2 linked regions of the Mesorhizobium opportunistum WSM2075 genome follow. The protein of the gene in region 1 binds, or shares a complex with, the protein of each later gene. Links are inferred from orthologs where the notes say so. Each region holds a gene or a part of one and is shown on either strand. Other genes may lie near its edges.

Region 1 (9,008 bases):
TACCACATGGTCTGCTTGTATTCGTCGTCCAGCCAGCGGTCGGTCGCCTCGGCCGAATCGGCCAGCGCCAACTGGTCGCGCAGGATCTGGCCGAGCGTCGGCAGCGTCGCGCGGTCGTACCAGGTCTCCGGCTTCCACAGGTCGGAGCGCATGAAGGCCTTGGCGCAATGCATGTAGGTAGCCTTGACGGTGACGACGATGACGCTTTGCGGCTCCTTGCCGTCGACGGCAAGGCGCTCGCGCAAACCCGCGTCGACGGTGATGCGGGCATCGCCATTGACGCGTAGCGTCTCGTTCATGCCGGGGATGAGGAAAAGCAGCCCGACCGAGGGATTGCGCAGGATGTTTTCCAGCGTGTCCAGCCGGTTGTTGCCGGGCCGGTCTGGAATGGCGATGGTCCTGTCGTCGAGAACGACGGCGAAGCCCGGTTTGTCGCCCTTCGGCGTTACGTCGGAATTGCCTTCGCCGTCGGAGGAGCCGATCAGCACGAACGGGCTCTTGCCGATGAAGGAACGGCAATGGCCATCGAGCGCCTTCAATTCCTTGCGAATCGAACCATCGGTCGGCCGCGGCGTCTTGTAGATCGTCCGCAACTCCTCGCGCGTGGTGACGAATTCCATGACCCTCTCTCCCATTTGGTTCTTGAGGCAATTCACTAGGGAAGGCGTTACGCGCTTTTCCTGGAATTGCTCTACTTGCCGGCCTTTTCTTCCCCGCCGGCCTTGTCGTCCAGCGAATGGCGCAGGATCAGCGGCATTTGGCTGAAGGTGAACAGAAGCGTGATCGGCATGATGCCCCAGACCTTGAAGGTAACCCAGGCATCGGTGGAAAAATTGCGCCACACCACTTCGTTGACGATGGCCAGGAACAGGAAGAACAGGCCCCAGCGGAAAGTGAGCTTGCGCCAGCCTTCGGCGTCGAGCTTAAAGGCGGATTCGAAGACATAGCCGAGCAGCGACCGGCCGAAGAACAGGCCGCCGAGCAGCACGCCGCCGAACAGCGTGTTGACGATGGTCGGCTTCATCTTGATGAAGATGTCGTCCTGCAGATAGAGCGTCAGCGCACCGAAGATGAAGACGACGACGCCGGACACCAACGGCATGATCGGCAAGCTGCGAATAAGCAGCCAGGACACGACCAGCGCGATGGCTGTGGCGGCCATGAACAGGCCGGTGGCGACGAAGATCGGGCCGCCGAACTCGGCCAGCACCGGGAATTTCTCCACCAGCCATGGGCCGCGCGCATTGGCGAAGAAGAAGACCAGCAAGGGACCCAGCTCCAGCACCAGCTTGAGCAGCGGATTGACGCCTTCCTTCTTCTCTTTCTGCGGGTCGGACGGGTCGCGTTCGAGAATGGGTGGGTTCATGATCTTCCTTCTTACGCACGATCCCGTTCAAAAATTTTCGGGATCATGCCGCTACGCAACTCCAGCGATCGCCCTGGCGAATTCGCTTGCCGAGAAAGGTTCGAGGTCGTCGACCTGTTCGCCGACGCCGATGAAATAGACCGGCAATTTGTGCTTTGCCGCGATCGCCACCAGAATACCGCCGCGCGCCGTGCCGTCCAGCTTGGTCATCACCAGGCCGTTGACGCCGGCGACATTGCGGAAGATCTCGACCTGGTTGAGCGCGTTCTGGCCGGTGGTGGCGTCGACAGTCTGCAGCACGGTGTGCGGCGCTTCCGGGTCGAGCTTGCCGAGCACGCGGACGATCTTTTCCAGTTCCGCCATCAGCTCGGTCTTGTTCTGCAGGCGGCCGGCGGTGTCGATGATCAGCACGTCGGAGCCGGCTTCCTTCGCTCGTTCGAAAGCATCGTAGGCGAGGCCGGCGGCATCGGCACCGAGCTTGGAGGCGATGACCGGCGAGTTCGTGCGCTCGCCCCAGATCTTGAGCTGTTCGATCGCGGCAGCGCGGAAAGTGTCGCCGGCGGCGAGCATAACCGACAGGCCGCCATCGGTCAGTTTTGCCGCGAGCTTGCCGATGGTCGTGGTCTTGCCGGTGCCATTGACGCCGACCACCAGGATGACATGCGGCTTGTGCGAGAGGTCGAGCTCCAACGGCATGGCGACGTGGGTCAGCACCTTCTCCACCTCGGCCGCCATGATGGCGCGCACTTCGGTGTCGGAGACGTCCTTGCCGTAGCGGCTGGAGGCTAGAGCATCGGTGACGCGCAAGGCTGTCTCCATGCCGAGATCGGCGCGGATCAGTACGTCTTCGAGGTCCTGCAGCGTGTCCTCGTCCAGCTTGCGCTTGGTGAAGACGCCGGCGATGTTGCCGGTGAGTTCGCGCGAGGAGCGGGCGAGCCCGTCGCGCATGCGCTGGAACCAGGAGCGCCTCGGTGCCGGCTCCGGCGCCTTCGCCGATTCGGCCTTCTGCTCGACCTTCTTGGTGACGGTCACCTTGCCAGGAGCGGGTTTGGGCTCCGGCGCCGGCGGTGGCGGAACAGGCGCTGGTTTTACCTCCCCCTCGATGGGGGAGGTCCCAAGCGAAGCTTGGGGGTGGGGGTGACTGGCGTCGGCGTCGGCGCTATCACCCCACCCCGCCGCTTCGCGTCGACCCTCCCCATCGAGGGGAGGGTGGGGCGCTGGTGCTTCTTCCTTCTCCCCGTCCCTATACGGGGAGAAGGTGCCGGCAGGCGGATGAGGGGCGGCGCTGGCCTTTGAAGTCGGCTGTGCGGAAGGCGCGGCCGGCGGCACCTCGACAGGTGCGGGCTGTTCGGCTGGGACCTCGGCAGGCGGGACCGGCACTTCGACGGGCGCTTGTTCCGGCGGTCCCTCCGGGCGCGACGGAACAATTTCCGGCTCGGCCGGCGCGGGAGCAGGAACTTCTTGCGGCTGAGGCTCGGGAACGGGCTCCGGAGCCGCCGGGGGTACCGGAATTTCCTCTGGCGCCGGTGGCTCCGGGGTCTCTGGCGCGGGTGCCGGCTCCTCGTCCGGCTCCGGTCCGGGCAGCGGTTCCGGCTCGGATGGAACCGTCGGCTCGGGCGCAGGCGGGATGGTGGGCGCCGGCTCGGGTGCTGGTTCTTCGGGTGCCGGCTGAGGCGCGGGCTTTACCTCCCCCTCGAGGGGGGAGGTCCCGAGCGCAGCTCGGGGGTGGGGGTGACTGGCGCTGGCGTCGGCGCTGTCACCCCGCCCCGCCGCTTCGCGTCGACCCTCCCCCTCGGGGGGAGGGTGGGGCGCAGGCTCGGCCGCCGGCTTCAGCGCGTCCAGCGCATCCCATTTGATCGGCGGGAGGGGGGCGGTCTCGTCGATCCGCTCCTCGACAATTTCTTTCTTGCCGAACGAAAATATCTTCTTGAAAAAACCAGCCATGCTTTGCGTTTCTCAGGCGGCGCAAGCGGCAAGCGGGGCCGCGATCAGCCGGGCGCCATCGTGGTCAGTAATTGTCGCTTCGACGATCTCGCCCGGCGCGCCGGTGCCCAATGCGGCAAGCGTGAAGCCTTCGGTGCGGCCAAGCCCGTCACGCTCGATCAGGATCGACTGGCGCGTGCCGGGAAGTGACGACAGGTGACGCCGATAGGCGGCTTCACCGGCTGCACGCAGCCGGGCGGCGCGCTGCTTGACCACCTCGCGGCGCAGCTGCGGCATGCGTGCCGCGGGCGTGCCTTCGCGCGGGCTGAACGGAAAGACGTGGAGATGGGTCAGGCCGCACTCCGCGACGATATTGATCGAGTTCTCGAACATGTCGTCGGTCTCGGTCGGGAAGCCGGCGATGATGTCGGCGCCGAAGACGATTGCAGGGCGCAGCTTGCGCACATCCTCGCAGAAGCGGATCGACTGGTCGCGCAGATGGCGGCGCTTCATGCGCTTCAGGATCATGTCGTCGCCCGACTGCAGCGAGAGGTGCAGATGCGGCATTAGCCTGGGCTCGTTGGCGATGGCGTCGAGCAGTTCGTCATCGGCCTCGATCGAATCGATCGACGACAGCCGCAGGCGCTTCACGTCCGGCACCTGCCGGAGGATCGTCTTCACAAGCTTGCCGAGCTTGGGCGCGCCCGGCAGGTCGGCGCCGAAAGACGTCATGTCGACGCCGGTCAGCACGATCTCGGCATAACCATTGCCGGCGAGACGCTTGACCTGCTCGACCACGGCGCCCATCGGCACCGAGCGCGAATTGCCGCGGCCGTAAGGGATGATGCAGAAGGTGCAGCGATGGTCGCAGCCGTTCTGCACCTGGACGAAGGCACGCGCCCGGCCCTCGATGGCGTCGACCATATGGCCGGCGGTTTCGCGCACCGAGAAGATGTCGTTGACGCGGGCCTTCTCGGTGTCATTGACGCCGAAATCCGGCAGCGCGCGATAGGAATGCGCCCGCAACTTCTCCTCATTGCCAAGCACGAGATCGACCTCGTCCATTGCGGCGAATTTTTCAGGCTCGGTTTGCGCGGCGCAGCCGGTGACGATGATGCGCGCCTGCGGGTTGTCGCGGCGCGCCTTGCGGATCGCCTGCCTGGCCTGGCGCACGGCCTCGCCGGTGACGGCGCAGGTGTTGAAGATCACGGCACCGCCGGCCAGCGCGCCGAGACCCGCCGTTTCGGCCTCGCGCCGCATCACCTCGGATTCATAGGTGTTCAGCCGGCAGCCGAAGGTCACCACGTCGATGCGGCTAGGGGCCTCGGAAAGGGAGCCATCGACGTTCGGGCTCTTGGACAGAGCAACCGACATCAGGCCGCGCTTTCGGTGTCGCGGGCCCAGGCGCCGGTCGAGGGATCGAAGCTGCCGGAAAATTCCCATTCGGCGGCACCCGTCAGGATGACGTGGTCATCGTCGCGCCATTCGACATGCAGCGTGCCGCCGCCGGGGGTCAGCAGGCTGACGCTGCGCCCGGTCCGCCTGGTGCGGGCCGCTGCCACCACGGCGGCGCAGGAGGCGGTGCCGCAGGCCTTGGTCAGGCCGGCGCCGCGTTCCCAGGTGCGGATGATCATGCTCTCGGGCGACGTGACCTGCGCGATCGTGATGTTGGCGCGTTCGGGGAAGATCGGGTGGTTTTCGAGCAGCGGACCGAAACGGTCGAGCTCGTAGGACCAGACGTCGCGGTCGACCCAGAAGATGGCGTGCGGGTTGCCCATCGAGACGGCGGAGGGGGAATGCAGCACCGGCGCGTCGATCGGGCCGATCTGCAATTCGATCATGCGGGTGTCGCGGAATTCTTCGGCCAGCGGAATGTCCTGCCAGCCGAAACGCGGCATGCCCATGTCGACCGAGATCGAGCCGTCGGCATGTTCACTGGCGTTGAGGATGCCGGCGACGGTCTCGAAGGTGAAGCTCTTTTGGCCAGTCTCCGCGGCGAGCGCCTGGACGACGCAGCGCATGCCGTTGCCGCAGGCCTGTGCACCGGTGCCGTCGGAATTCAGGATGTCGATGAAAAAGGCGGTGCCCGGCGTCCTTGCGTCATGGATCGCCATGATCTGGTCGAAGCCGGTCGCGGCATCGGCGTTGAGCGTGATCGCCGCGGCCGCCGTCACCCGATCGGCGCGACCGCGCATGTCGGCGACGATAATCTCGTTGCCGATGCCGTTCATCTTGGCGAAAGGGGTCGTGCTTGCCATCGCTCCGAAAAGTTCCGTGTCCGTTTGGCGCTATATGGCGGAAACGGGCGGGAATTACCAGTGCGCAGCCGCTTTACGTCACCGCGAAGACCCCAAACAAGATCAGCAGGAAGATGATGAGCACGATACCGATAAGGATGCGCGCGCCAGTGGCTGCGGCCCCGGCCAACGCCGGCATGCCGAGCAGGCTGGCGGCGGCGGCGATGATCAGGAGAATGATGATCCATCTGAGCATGGAAATGCCTCTCGAGCCGACAGATTTTGTAACTGCATGAAAACGCTGCTGTCGTGCTTGGGTTCCGTCGCTCGCGAGGGAATGTCAGCGGCGAAACCTAGCCGGCGATCTCGATGTCGGTGCTGAACGGCCCCGTCTTGCTCGAATTCTCGTCGTGCATGAGGAAGTCGCAGCGGTATTTGCCGGGCGGCAAGCCATCGAGGGACAGGTCCAGCTTGAAGAACAGTTCGCGGTTGCGCGAGCGCGAGGCGACCTGGACGCGGCTGATCTTCTCCATCTTGCCGAGTTCCTCGCCGGAGGCTGAAACCACGGTCAGGTCAACCGAAAGCGAGATCTGCTTGTTGCCGAGCCCGTCGGAGCCGTAGCCGTAGCCGACCGGCTCCATGTAGAGCACGATCTTCTCGCCGGGTTTATAGATGTGGTTCGCGCGCTCGGTGTAGATGCCGAAGCCCGCCGCGGTGTCGACGTGCTTGACGTTGAGGACGGCGAGCGGCATCGCCTCCCACAGCGCGTCCTCGGCACCGCGGAACTTTTCCAGCGCGCCGGCGGAATCACCGGACTGGAGCAGCTTTTCGGCTTCGGCGGCACGGTCGCCGATCTCACCGGCAAAGGCCGTCGAGGTGGAGATTGCGGCGGCGACGAGGGCTGCCAGGACTGTTTTCATGAGGCGCGACTCCGTTCCTCGAGACATGATGACATCATGGTGGGCGAAAACCGCCGTGAGGTAAACGCCAATCCAGGCAGATACCGAGCCTCAGGGCACGTCCCAGACTTCACCGGGCCGCAAGGCGCGAAAGCGCTCCGGCGACAGCTGCTCGGCCGCAAGCGCCTCGGCCAGTTTCCGGACCGGCTCGTCGATCGGCTCATCGGTGAGCTGGAACGTGCCCCAGTGGCAGCCGGCGGCGAAAGCCGCATTGCACAGTTTCATGCCCTGCACCGCTTCCTCCGGGTTCTGGTGCTGGGATGCCATGAACCAGCGTGGTTCGTAGGCGCCGATCGGCAGGATGGCGAAGCGGAAGCCACCATGCTTCCCAGCCATCAGCCGGTAGTTGATGCCATCGTGGAAGCCGGTGTCGCCGGCGAAGTAGGTCTTGCCGCCCGGTGTCTCCACAACGAAGCCGGCCCACAGCGCCATGCGCCGGTCGCGGGCGCCGCGCGCCGACCAGTGATGCGCCGGCTCGACATGAATGAAGGCGCCATTGCCGAGCTCGATCCTGTCGCCCCAGTCATGCGCCGCCAGCCGCATGCCGGGAACCGCCTGGCCAATCAGCATGTCATTGCCGAGCGGAGTGATCAGCAGCGGGTCATGGCTGGCTTTCAACTGCCTGAGCGTGGCGAGGTCGAGATGGTCGTAATGGTTGTGGCTGACCAGCACGAGGTCGATCGGCGGCAGGTCGGCAAAGGCGATCCCCGGCGGATTGATACGCTTTGGGCCGGCAAAGGAAAACGGCGATGCGCGCGGCGACCAGACCGGATCGGTGAGGATGTTCAGGCCGGCCGTCTGGACCAGCAAGGTCGAATGGCCGACCATGGTCACGGTCAGACCGGAGCCGTTTACTCGCCCCGCCGGCCTCGCCTGCGGCAGGGGGCTCGGATCGGTGGCCGGCCATTTGGCGCGTTGGCCGCTGAACTGCCATTTCAGCAGATCGGCGAAACGGCCGGGCAACTGGCCGCCGGGATTGAAGAACAGGCTGCCGTCGAAATGATCGCTGGGCGGGCCGCTGTAATAGCGGTTGGCGACTTTCGGTCTCGCGGCCAAATTCTTGCGCTCCGGCAGGGTTGGATTTCTAGACATAAGCGCTGCCTTGGCTGGCGCAAGCATTTGGCGAGCGAATGCCAAGGGTGAGGCAGCCGGTTCGACTAGGATCGCCCCGGTTCGAGTGGGATCGCCAAGGATTGGGAGCGAGGACAACGCCATGGCCATGAAGCGGACGAAGACGCCATGGATGAAGGCCGAGGATTTCGGCCGCTCGCTGGCGCGCGGCATCGGCGTCAACCTGCTGGTAAGCGACATGGCGGCGATGGAGGCCTTCTGCCGGGACGTGCTCGGCGCCCATATGATCTATGCCGACGAAGATTTCGCGGCGATCGAGCTTCTGGGATCGGTGTTCATGCTGCACGCCGACCACTCCTATCTCGACAATCCGATGACCGGGGTCGTCGCCGGCATCGAGACGCGCGGCGCCGGCATCGAACTGCGTCTCTATGGCGCGGATCCTGATGCGGTCGAGGCGGCGGCACTGGAACATGGCCACATCGTGCTGGCCGGCTCGATCGACAAGCCGCATGGCTTGCGCGAATGCCATATCGTCGGGCCGGACGGATATGTGTTCGTGCCGAGCGCGCGTCTAGCGCCGTAAATGCGATAAATTTGCAACAAATCTTGCTGCAAACCCTATTTTAACCATATCGGGTTGAAATTTCGCCACCTTCTCCATCTTGGTGGAGGTGAGATTGCGCGGACGGCATCCCCCCAGCCGGATCCGACGGAGGTTGCAATGAATTTTTCGAAAAGCGGTCTGGTGGCCGTATCGTTGGCAGCGCTTTTTGCGGGCGGCTGCTCGACCTCACGCTTCTCGTCGATGGACGACCAGCAGCCGGCGCCGCTGCAGCCGGCCCCGGCCGGCCAGGTGACCTCCAACCAGCTGCCGCCGCCGGCCGCGCCCGGCACCACCGACCCAGCGCAATTCCCGACAGCGCCGGCGAACACGCAGGTCGCGTCCTTGCCGCCGGATGGCACAGCGCCGGCAGGGGCCGCGGACCTCAGCGCGGCCAGCGTCGCCGGCGTATGGAACGTCAGCGTTGCCGGCCAGAGCTGCAAGGTGGCGACGCCGCAGACCAAGTTCGGCGCCGGCTTCCGCGCCGGGCCGCTGCATTGCCCGGCGCCGATCGACGGCATCAAGTCCTGGAACGTCGCCGGCAAGCAGCTGACGCTCTATGACGAGAATGGCGGTTCGCTGGCGCGGCTCTATTCCTCGGGCGGCTCGAAATTCGACGGCCAGACTTCCAGCGGCCAGGCGATTTCGCTTACAAGGTAGGCTATGTATGCCGATATTCAGGTGATGCCGGCCTGCGAACGGCGGTTTTCTGCGCTTCCGGTGCTCACGTACTTTAAGTACGCTCCGCTCCGGTTCTCGAAAGCCACCATTCTCGGCTAGGCCTGACCTGAATCTCAACACACCTAGTCCCTGAGGATTCTTGCTCTGTACAAACGACGTGACCGATG
Region 2 (8,964 bases), 230 kb from region 1 along the record:
CCGCGTCCCTGGCGGCTCTGCCCCTTCCCGAAGGCAACCGGCTCACCGCGACGGCTCCTTTTTCGGCGCTGCAAGGGCAGATCGCGCTGCCGGTCACAGGCCGAATCAAGCGCCGGTTCGGCGCCGATGACGGTAGCGGCGCCTTGATGCTTGGCGACATGCTTGCGACACAATCGGGAGCCATCGTCACCGCTCCGGCGGATGGGAATGTGCTTTATGCGGGGCCGTTTCGCTCCTACGGTCAACTCTTGATCCTCAATGCCGGCGACGGTTATCATGTCGTTTTGGCGGGGATGAGCAGAATCAGCGTCGTGACTGGCCAGTCGGTGCTCGCAGGAGAGCCGGTCGGCGCGATGGGAGAAGCCCGGGTGGCGAGTACCTCGGTTTCGAAGAATGGAAATGCCACGCCGGAACTCTATGTCGAGTTCCGTAAGGATGGAAAACCCGTCGATCCGGCCCCATGGTGGGCGGACCGTTTTTCTGGAAGGACGTGAAATGATGCGGAAACTGTCGCTTCTGTTTGCCGGTGCGCTGATGGGCGCGTCCGCCATGAGCCTTGTTTATGGCGCTCCTGGCTCGTCGGCGAACGCTGCGGGGTCGGAGACCTACAAGCAACTCGCGATCTTCGGCGACATCTTCGAGCGGGTGCGGGCACAATATGTCACGCCGCCCGACGACAAGTCGCTGGTCGAGAACGCCATCAACGGCATGCTTTCCTCGCTCGACCCGCACTCCTCCTATATGAACGCCGAACAGGCGCAGGACATGCGCGTGCAGACCAAGGGCGAGTTCGGCGGCCTCGGCATCGAGGTCACCATGGAGAACGACCTGGTCAAGGTGATCACGCCAATCGACGACACCCCGGCCGCCAAGGCTGGCGTGCTGGCCGGCGATTATATCGCCAAGATCGATGGCGAAGAGGTTCGTGGCCTGACCCTCAACGACGCGGTCGACAAGATGCGCGGCCTGGTCAACACGCCGATCAAGCTCACCATCCTGCGCCAGGGCGCCGACAAGCCGATCGAGCTTACGGTGGTGCGCGACATCATCAAGGTCAAGGCGGTCAAGTTCCGGGTCGAGAACGACATCGGCTACATGAAGATCACCTCCTTCACCGAAAAGACCTATGACGACCTCGAGAATGCGATCGACACCATCAAGAAGCAGGTGCCGGACGACAAGCTCAAGGGCTATGTGCTCGACCTGCGCCTCAATCCGGGCGGCCTGCTCGACCAGGCGGTGAGCGTGTCCGATGCCTTCCTCAAGCGTGGCGAGATCGTCTCGACGCGCGGACGCGATCCGAAGGACGTCACGCGCTTCGACGCCAAGCCGAAGCAGACCGACGACATCAACGGCAAGCCGATGATCGTGCTCGTCAATGGCGGCTCGGCCAGCGCTTCCGAAATCGTCGCCGGCGCGCTGCAGGATCTGCGCCGCGTCACGGTGGTCGGCACACAGTCCTTCGGCAAGGGTTCGGTGCAGACCATCATTCCGCTCGGCGAGAATGGCGCGCTCAGGCTGACGACGGCGCTTTATTACACGCCGTCGGGCAAGTCGATCCAGGGCAAGGGCATCACGCCCGACATCAAGGTCGACCAGCCGTTGCCGCCGGAACTGCAGGGCAGGGATCTGACGCGCGGCGAATCCGATCTCAAGGGCCACATCAAGGGCGCCGACGAGAGCAAGACCGGTTCGGGCTCGGCCGCCTATGTGCCGCCGGATCCGAAGGACGATCTGCAGCTCATCTATGCCGAGCAGCTGCTGCGCGGCCAGAAGACCGATCCGTCCTTCCCGCCCAATCCGGAAAAGGCCGTGCTCAACCAGTAGTGGTTTGGCCGGCCAGGTCTGGCCGCCTGAACCAAGCAATGCCATGCTGCCGGGACCCTAGGGTTCCGGCAGTTTGATTCGAGCAGATGCGGCGCCAAGGGGTGCGCCAGGATTGATGAATTCGCGCAGGTCTTCTCGAAGTGCTCCCTTCGGAACCATGCGCACCGGGGACAGGACTTGGCTGATATCGGCAAGGACATCGAACGCCCGCTTGGACAGACCGTCCGGGTGCCGCGCGCCGCCGGCAAGATCAGCGCGGGCGTGGTCGCCTCAGCCATTGTCGTGCTGGCCGTGGTCGGCGTCTCCGGCGCGATCGCGCTCAGGGAAAAGCCGTTTCGCAAGCCGCAGGAGGTTGCCGTCTCGACGCCGAAGGTGACGGCGGCTGCCGAACCCGCCGCCCCTCCAGCCTTGGCGCCGGCCGCCGTCCCGAAGGCGCAGACGCCAGCCAAGACAGGCGGCCCGCAGATCATCCATGTCCAGACGGAAGAGGGAGATGGCCCGCCCAAGGCGGGGATCGTCATCCGCGATCCGTCGAGCATCGGGCAGAATCTGAAGATCGCGCATCTTCCCGACAAGGCGCTGATCGAAGCCAGCGAGACCGGGCCCTTGCCGATGCGCGCCGCCGATGGAAGGCGGCCATTCGACGTCTATGCGCGGCCCTGGTCCGGCGCGCGCGGGGCTCGCGTGGCGATCGTCATCGGCGGGCTCGCGGTTTCGCAGACCGGCACCCAGGCGGCGATCGCCAAGCTGCCGCCGGAGGTGACGCTGGGCTTTGCCCCGCAGGGCAACAGCATCGGCCGCTGGATGCAGGCCGCCAGGCAGGGCGGCCACGAGATCGTCATGCAGGTGCCGCTCGAACCGTTCGACTATCCCAGCGTCAATCCGGGCCGCAACACGCTGACAGTGGCGGCAAGTGCCGACGAGAACCTGAAAAGCCTGCACTGGGCGCTGTCGCGGACCACGAACTATACCGGCGTCATGAACTATATGGGCGCCCGTTTCTCGGCCGACGCGACGGCGATGGGACCGTTCATGGCCGAGCTCGGCAAGCGCGGCCTCGCCTATATCGACGACGGTTCGTCGGCGCGCAGCCTCGCACCCGACCTGGCGCTGAAGGACGGCGTGCCCTTCGTTGCCGGCGACATGGCGATCGATGCGGTGCAGGATCGCGGCGAAATCCTGAAGAAGCTCGACAGCCTGGAAGCGACAGCGCGGGCCAAGGGCTTTGCCGTCGGCATCGGCTCGGCTTTCGACCTGACGGTCGACACGGTGTCGTCCTGGGTGGCCGAAGCCAAGAAGCGCGGCATCGAGATCGTGCCGATTTCAGCGGTGGCCATCGATCCGCAAAAAGGCTGACGATCCGCTGATCCCAACAAACCCACTGGAACGACCGGAGAGAGCGTCAGATGGCCAAAAAGATCGACCGCGAAACGCTGCCTTATCGCCCGTGTGTCGGGCTGATGATCCTCAACGCCGAGGGCCTGGTCTGGGTCGGGCACCGCATTGCCGAACCCGACAGCGAATTTGCCGGCACCACGCAGCTCTGGCAGATGCCGCAAGGCGGCATCGACAAGGGCGAGGAGCCGCTGCAGGCTGCCGAGCGGGAGCTCTATGAGGAGACCGGTATGCGCAGCGTCTCGCTCATTGCCGAGGCGCCGGACTGGATCAACTATGATCTGCCGGACCATCTCGTCGGCATTGCCTTCAAGGGCCGGTATCGCGGCCAGGCGCAGAAATGGTTCGCCTTCCGCTTCCATGGCGATACCAGCGAAATCCAGATCAATCCGCCGCCGGGCGGCCACACCGCCGAATTCGACAAATGGGCATGGCGGCCGATGCAGGACTTGCCCGACCTGATCGTGCCGTTCAAGCGCCATGTCTATGAGGATGTGGTGGCGACATTCCGGCACCTGGTGGCATAGAATGACGGGAGGCAGCGCGGTTGCCGCGCGGGTCCTGCGGTCCTATTGATGTTTGTCCGCCACGAGAAGGGTCGCCATGAACGACGCCTCCAAGAGGTCGCTGTCCGGGGATACCGCTGGCGTAAGCGAAGCGGCGGCGGGAGCCATTCTCACCATCGATCTCGGCGCGATCCGTGAAAACTACCGGCGGCTGAAAGCGCAACTGGGCGGCGTACGTTGCGCCGGCGTGGTCAAGGCAGACGGCTATGGTCTCGGTGCGACGCAGGTGGCATCGGCGCTGATGAAGGATGGCTGCGACACTTTCTTCGTCGCGCTGCTGGCGGAAGGCATCAGCCTGCGCAAGGCGATCGGCGCCGGGCCGGACATCTACGTGCTGAACGGGCTGCCGCCGGGCTCGGAGCCGGAAGCCGTCGCCGCCGGCCTGTGCGCGGTCATCAACAGCGGCGCGCAGTTGAAGGCCTGGCGCGCGGCGGCGCATGGCGCCGGCCGCCAGCTTCCGGCCGCCATCCAGGTCGACAGCGGCATGTCGCGGCTTGGCATGGCGCCTGCCGAGGTCGAAGCGGTGGTAGAGGATACCGGCGCGTTCGAGGGCATCGACGTCAGGTATGTGACGAGCCATCTGGCCTGCGCAGACGAGCCGCGCCATCCGGCCAACGAGCAGCAGCGGCTGGCGTTTGAGCGGCTGCGTGCCCTGCTGCCGGCGGCGCCCGCCTCGCTCGCCAATTCCTCCGGCATTTTCCTCGGGCCGCGCTACCACTACGATCTGGCCCGGCCGGGGGCGGCGCTCTACGGCATCAACCCGACGCCTGACGCGACCAATCCGATGCTGCCCGTGGTGGGGCTGCAAGCCAAGGTTGCGCAGACGCGCGGCATCGAAAAAGGCACCGGCGTCGGCTATGGTCACACCTATCACGCCGAAGGTCCGCGCAGCCTGGCGACGATCTCGTTCGGCTATGCCGATGGCTGGCTGCGCCGTTCCGCTTCGGCGGCCTGGTTCGAAGGGGTGCGCCTGCCTTTCCTCGGGCGTGTGTCCATGGATTCGATCATTCTCGATGTTTCCGCACTGTCGCCCGGCAAACTGCGCGAGGGCGACCTGGTCGAGCTGCTGGGTCCTGCACAGAGCGTCGACGATGCCGCCGGCCATGCCGGCACCATCGGATATGAAATCCTGGCCAGCCTCGGCACGCGCTTTCACCGCCGATACGTTGGCGGTTGAGCGGTTTGGCCGCGCTTGACAAGCGGACGTCTGTCGGCAAGGTTCGGGGCATGAGCAACCTCGCTTATATCAGAACCTTGTTCAGGGTCTGCCCGATCGCGGGATCGTAGCCCCGGCGCGGCCGCCTTCCGGCGTCCGTCCGTACCGGGGCATCCATACATCCACCATCGTCATCAAGTCGTTCAGCTCTTCGCGGCTGCCGACTGTTCATCATGCCGCCATCAGCGGCAGGCGCGCATCCATTCGATGCGCCGATCCATGAGGTTTGCCATGCAACATGCAACGGAATCGCGTCCGAGCGGCCAGATACTGATCAGTGAGATCGACCATGACAGGCTGACCGGCCTGGCGAGAGCCTTGCTCGACCGCACCCCCGAGGTGGCCGAAGAGTTGCTCTCGGAAATGGACCGGGCCGTCATCGCGGACGCGGCGGCGATGCCGGCCGACGTGGTGCGGATGGGTTCGACAGTGGCGGTCAGCAGCGAAGGCGGGGACATCCAGCGCATCACGCTGGTCTATCCCGGTGAAGCCGATATTGCCGAAAACCGGATTTCGGTGCTGACGCCGATGGGAACGGCGCTCATCGGCGCCGCCATTGGGCAGGTTGTGTGCTGGAGCAGTCGTGACGGTCGGGAGTTGTCGGTGACCATCGAAGCCGTCGATACATTGACCTCCGGCCCGCAGCGGATCTGATCGTGGAGGCGGTGATGACGACCACGAATTGTTGCCTGACGAGAAAGGACTTCGCTGTCCTCGAAGTCATGCTGGAGCGCCGGCGGGCGTTCGCCGATCCGATCGTGCATATGCTTGAACACAAGCTTTCGAGTTCCGACGTCGTTCCCGTCGATTCGATCGATCCCGATATCGTGACACTGAACAGCAGAGCGGTGTTTTGCATCGATGCCGGTCCGGCCGAGACGCGCACGCTGGTGCAGGATGAGGTGCACGGCCCGGTCGGATCGAGCCTGTCGGTGGCAACGCGGCGCGGGCTCTGCGTGCTAGGCATGGCGCAGGGCCAGACAGCGTCGGTCGAGTACCCTGACGGCAGGCGGGAGTCGATCCGGATCAAAGCGGTGCTCTACCAGCCGGAGGCTGCCCGGCGCGCTCTCGGGCAGAAACACCAGGCTGATCAGCGGCGACCGCACGGGCTCACGCTCGTCTACAGCGCCGAAGCCTGCATCCGGCCCCTTGGCGAGACGGCTGGAATGCTGCAGACAGAAGATGACGACCCCGGTCCGTCGGCGGCGTGAATGGGCCACAGCGCATGGTCTTGAAAATCGGGATCGATTTTCACCAGGGATCATGCGCAAGTCGGCGGTGTTGTGTCTATCGGCGTCCCGACCGGCGCCGCGCAAGGAGTGGACGATGAAAATCATGGTGCTGGGCGGTGGCGTCATCGGGGTGACCACGGCGTATTACCTCGCCGAGGCTGGCCACGAGGTGACGGTGGTCGATCGCCAGAAAGGCCCGGCGCTGGAAACCAGCTTCGCCAATGCCGGCGAGATCTCGCCCGGCTATGCCTCGCCCTGGGCCGGGCCCGGCATTCCGCTCAAGGCGATCAAATGGCTGCTGATGAAGCATGGCCCGCTGGTGGTGCGGCCGGCCTTCGACCCGCATATGTGGACCTGGCTGGTCAAGATGCTGCGCAACTGCACGGCCGAGCGCTACGCGATCAACAAGTCGCGCATGGTGCCGCTGGCCGAGTACAGCCGCGACACGCTGAAGGCGCTGCGCGAAGCGACCGGCATCACCTATGACGAGCGGACCCAGGGCACACTGCAGCTGTTCCGCACGCAAAAGCAGCTCGACGGTACATCAGGCGATGTCGAGGTGCTGAAGAAATACGGCGTACCCTACGAAATCCTAGACCAGGACGGCTGCATCGCGGCCGAGCCGGGCTTGGCCAGCGTGCGCGAGAAGTTCGTCGGTGGCCTCAGACTGCCGCATGACGAGACCGGTGACTGCAAGATGTTCACCGACAAATTGGCCGAGCTCTGCGTGGCGCGCGGCGTGACGTTCGAATACGACATGACGATCTGGCGGGTCCTCCGCAGCCGCAACCGCGTTGCCAATCTCAGCACCAGCAAGGGTTTCAAGGCGGCCGACGCCTATGTCATGGCGATGGGCAGCTATTCGGCGGGGTTCATGCGCCGGATGAAGCGGCCGATCCCGGTCTATCCCGTCAAAGGCTATTCGATCACCGTGCCGATCAAGGATGCCGCGCTGGCGCCGGTGTCGACCGTCATGGACGAGACCTACAAGGTGGCGATCACGCGGCTCGGCGACCGCATCCGCGTCGGCGGCACGGCCGAGATTTCCGGCTTCGACCTCAGGCTGCACGAATCGCGGCGGCGCACGCTGGAACACTCGGTCGGCGATCTCTTTCCCGGTGCCGGCGCCATGCGCGAGGCGACGTTCTGGTGCGGGCTGCGGCCAATGACGCCGGACGGGCCGCCGCTGATCGGCCGCACCGAGCTGTCCAACCTTTATCTCAACACCGGCCACGGCACGCTCGGCTGGACCATGGCCTGCGGTTCGGCCAAGGTGCTGGCCGACATCATCTCGAGCCGGGTGCCTGATATCGATGTCCGCGCCCTGGCGCAGGAGCGCTATCTCAAATAGCGGCCGCCAATTCAGAACGCCTGCCTGACCCAGACGTCGTCGAACAGCAGCCGGTAGGCCCATGGGATCGTCACATTGGCGGCGACCGGGTTGGAATGGGCGAGGTAATCGTCATAGACCGGCTTCATTCTGGCGTAGAAGGCGGGGTCGAGCACCACCATGCCGTTCTCCGAGTCATGGAAGAAGCTGCGGTTGTTGAGGTTGACCGAGGAGATGGCCACCAGCCTCTCGTCGATCATCATGATCTTGGAGTGCAGCACCACATCGGGCGCCTTGAACTCGCGGATGTTGATGCGGTCGCCATATTCTTCGACGAACAGCTTGTTGAGCGCGGTGAGGAACTTGCCGCCGATATCGCCCTTGAGATCGATGCGGCCGACGATATCGATCTTGACCCCGCGCGCCAGCGCCCGGTCGAAGGCTCGCGCGAGGCTCGGCGTCAGGTTGAGGTAGGGATTGACGATCTGGATATGATGGCTGGCGGCATCGACCAGTTCGACGAAATAATCCTCCAGCGCATGGCTGTCCTCATAGGGCACCGAAATGAAATGCCGGGCATTGCCCGACGGGCGGCCACCCTTGGAACGGACCGGGATAGAGAAGGGGCGCGCCAGGTTGGTGTCGGCGTCGCGCAACCATATCGTAGACAGATGCGCGGCGAGCGTGTCGACAATGGTAGGGTCGGCGAACTCGATGTCGAAGTCACTCCAGTTCGAGTAATAGTTCAGCGAAAACCCGTCGGTCTTGCCGTATTGCTCGAGGCCCGGATAGCGCGACAGATCGATCGGCTGGTGGAACAGGAAACCGTCATGGATGTTGCGGCCGCCGATGATGACGCGCGAGCGCGCGGGATCCAGCGCCAGCGTCGCCAGCATCTTGACGTGATGGACCTTGTGCAATTGTGAAATCTGCTCGTCGATCGGCGCGCCATGGTCCGCCCGCCAGCGGTATTCCTGCAGTTCGACATTGGGGAACTCGGCCGCCAGCCGGTGCAGCATGGCGTCGTCCTTCTCGCGTTCCAGCACATCGGTGACCATGATCCGCACCTTGGTGCCAAGCGCTGCATGATGACGGATCAGCCTTTCGATGATGCGGCCGGAAAAATCCGCCTTGAACTCGAGCGACGAGAGATAGATCAGCTTCAGCCTCGGCGCCCTGGAGAAATCGAGCGGCAGTTCCGGGTCACCCTTGTCGATGGCCGCGTCGGACAGCGGCGCGCCCATCAGCGCCTCGACCTTGGCGTTGAAGCCGTCGCGCGATTTGCGCAGCAGGCGCGGCTGGCCGATCGGCACGGCGCAGGTCTGCGACAGCCAGCGGCTGGCGTAGAAGACGCGCTCAAGCGCGTCTAGGCTGGCATCGTCGGGAACCGGGCAGCGC

Evidence for each region.
Region 2: the proteins of dapF (region 1) and MESOP_RS06175 are in contact, whole or in part, in a solved structure (PDB 5YGU), measured with the Escherichia coli proteins. The link is inferred for Mesorhizobium opportunistum WSM2075 from one-to-one orthologs.

Annotation. Positions count from the first base shown.
Region 1 is NC_015675.1:1,061,725-1,070,732, forward strand. The notes cover bases 3,606-6,501. They hold dapF (diaminopimelate epimerase), read right to left. Parts: upstream 5,548-6,501; coding sequence 4,663-5,547; downstream 3,606-4,662. Other genes in these bases: mtaB (tRNA (N(6)-L-threonylcarbamoyladenosine(37)-C(2))-methylthiotransferase MtaB), read right to left, coding at 3,606-4,663; MESOP_RS33305 (DUF1328 family protein), read right to left, coding at 5,621-5,782; MESOP_RS05050 (hypothetical protein), read right to left, coding at 5,880-6,446. Also shown: MESOP_RS05020 (pyridoxamine 5'-phosphate oxidase family protein), read right to left, coding at 1-620; MESOP_RS05025 (septation protein A), read right to left, coding at 692-1,366; signal recognition particle-docking protein FtsY, read right to left, coding at 1,418-3,310; more of mtaB, read right to left, coding at 3,323-3,605; MESOP_RS05055 (MBL fold metallo-hydrolase), read right to left, coding at 6,537-7,577; MESOP_RS05060 (VOC family protein), read left to right, coding at 7,699-8,142; MESOP_RS05065 (protease inhibitor Inh/omp19 family protein), read left to right, coding at 8,281-8,820; cell division protein ZapE, read left to right, coding at 9,006-9,008. UniProt on the Escherichia coli protein: Involved in the succinylase branch of the L-lysine biosynthesis and in the biosynthesis of the pentapeptide incorporated in the peptidoglycan moiety. Catalyzes the stereoinversion of LL-2,6-diaminopimelate (L,L-DAP) to meso-diaminopimelate (meso-DAP).
Region 2 is NC_015675.1:1,296,144-1,305,107, forward strand. Bases 2,140-4,991 are described here. They hold MESOP_RS06175 (RNA pyrophosphohydrolase), read left to right. Parts: upstream 2,140-3,233; coding sequence 3,234-3,749; downstream 3,750-4,991. Other genes in these bases: MESOP_RS06170 (divergent polysaccharide deacetylase family protein), read left to right, coding at 2,140-3,183; alr (alanine racemase), read left to right, coding at 3,826-4,965. Also shown: MESOP_RS06160 (murein hydrolase activator EnvC family protein), read left to right, coding at 1-494; MESOP_RS06165 (S41 family peptidase), read left to right, coding at 496-1,827; more of MESOP_RS06170, read left to right, coding at 2,005-2,139; rnk (nucleoside diphosphate kinase regulator), read left to right, coding at 5,236-5,658; MESOP_RS06190 (GreA/GreB family elongation factor), read left to right, coding at 5,661-6,215; MESOP_RS06195 (D-amino acid dehydrogenase), read left to right, coding at 6,268-7,587; MESOP_RS06200 (phospholipase D-like domain-containing protein), read right to left, coding at 7,599-8,964. UniProt on the Escherichia coli protein: Master regulator of 5'-end-dependent mRNA decay.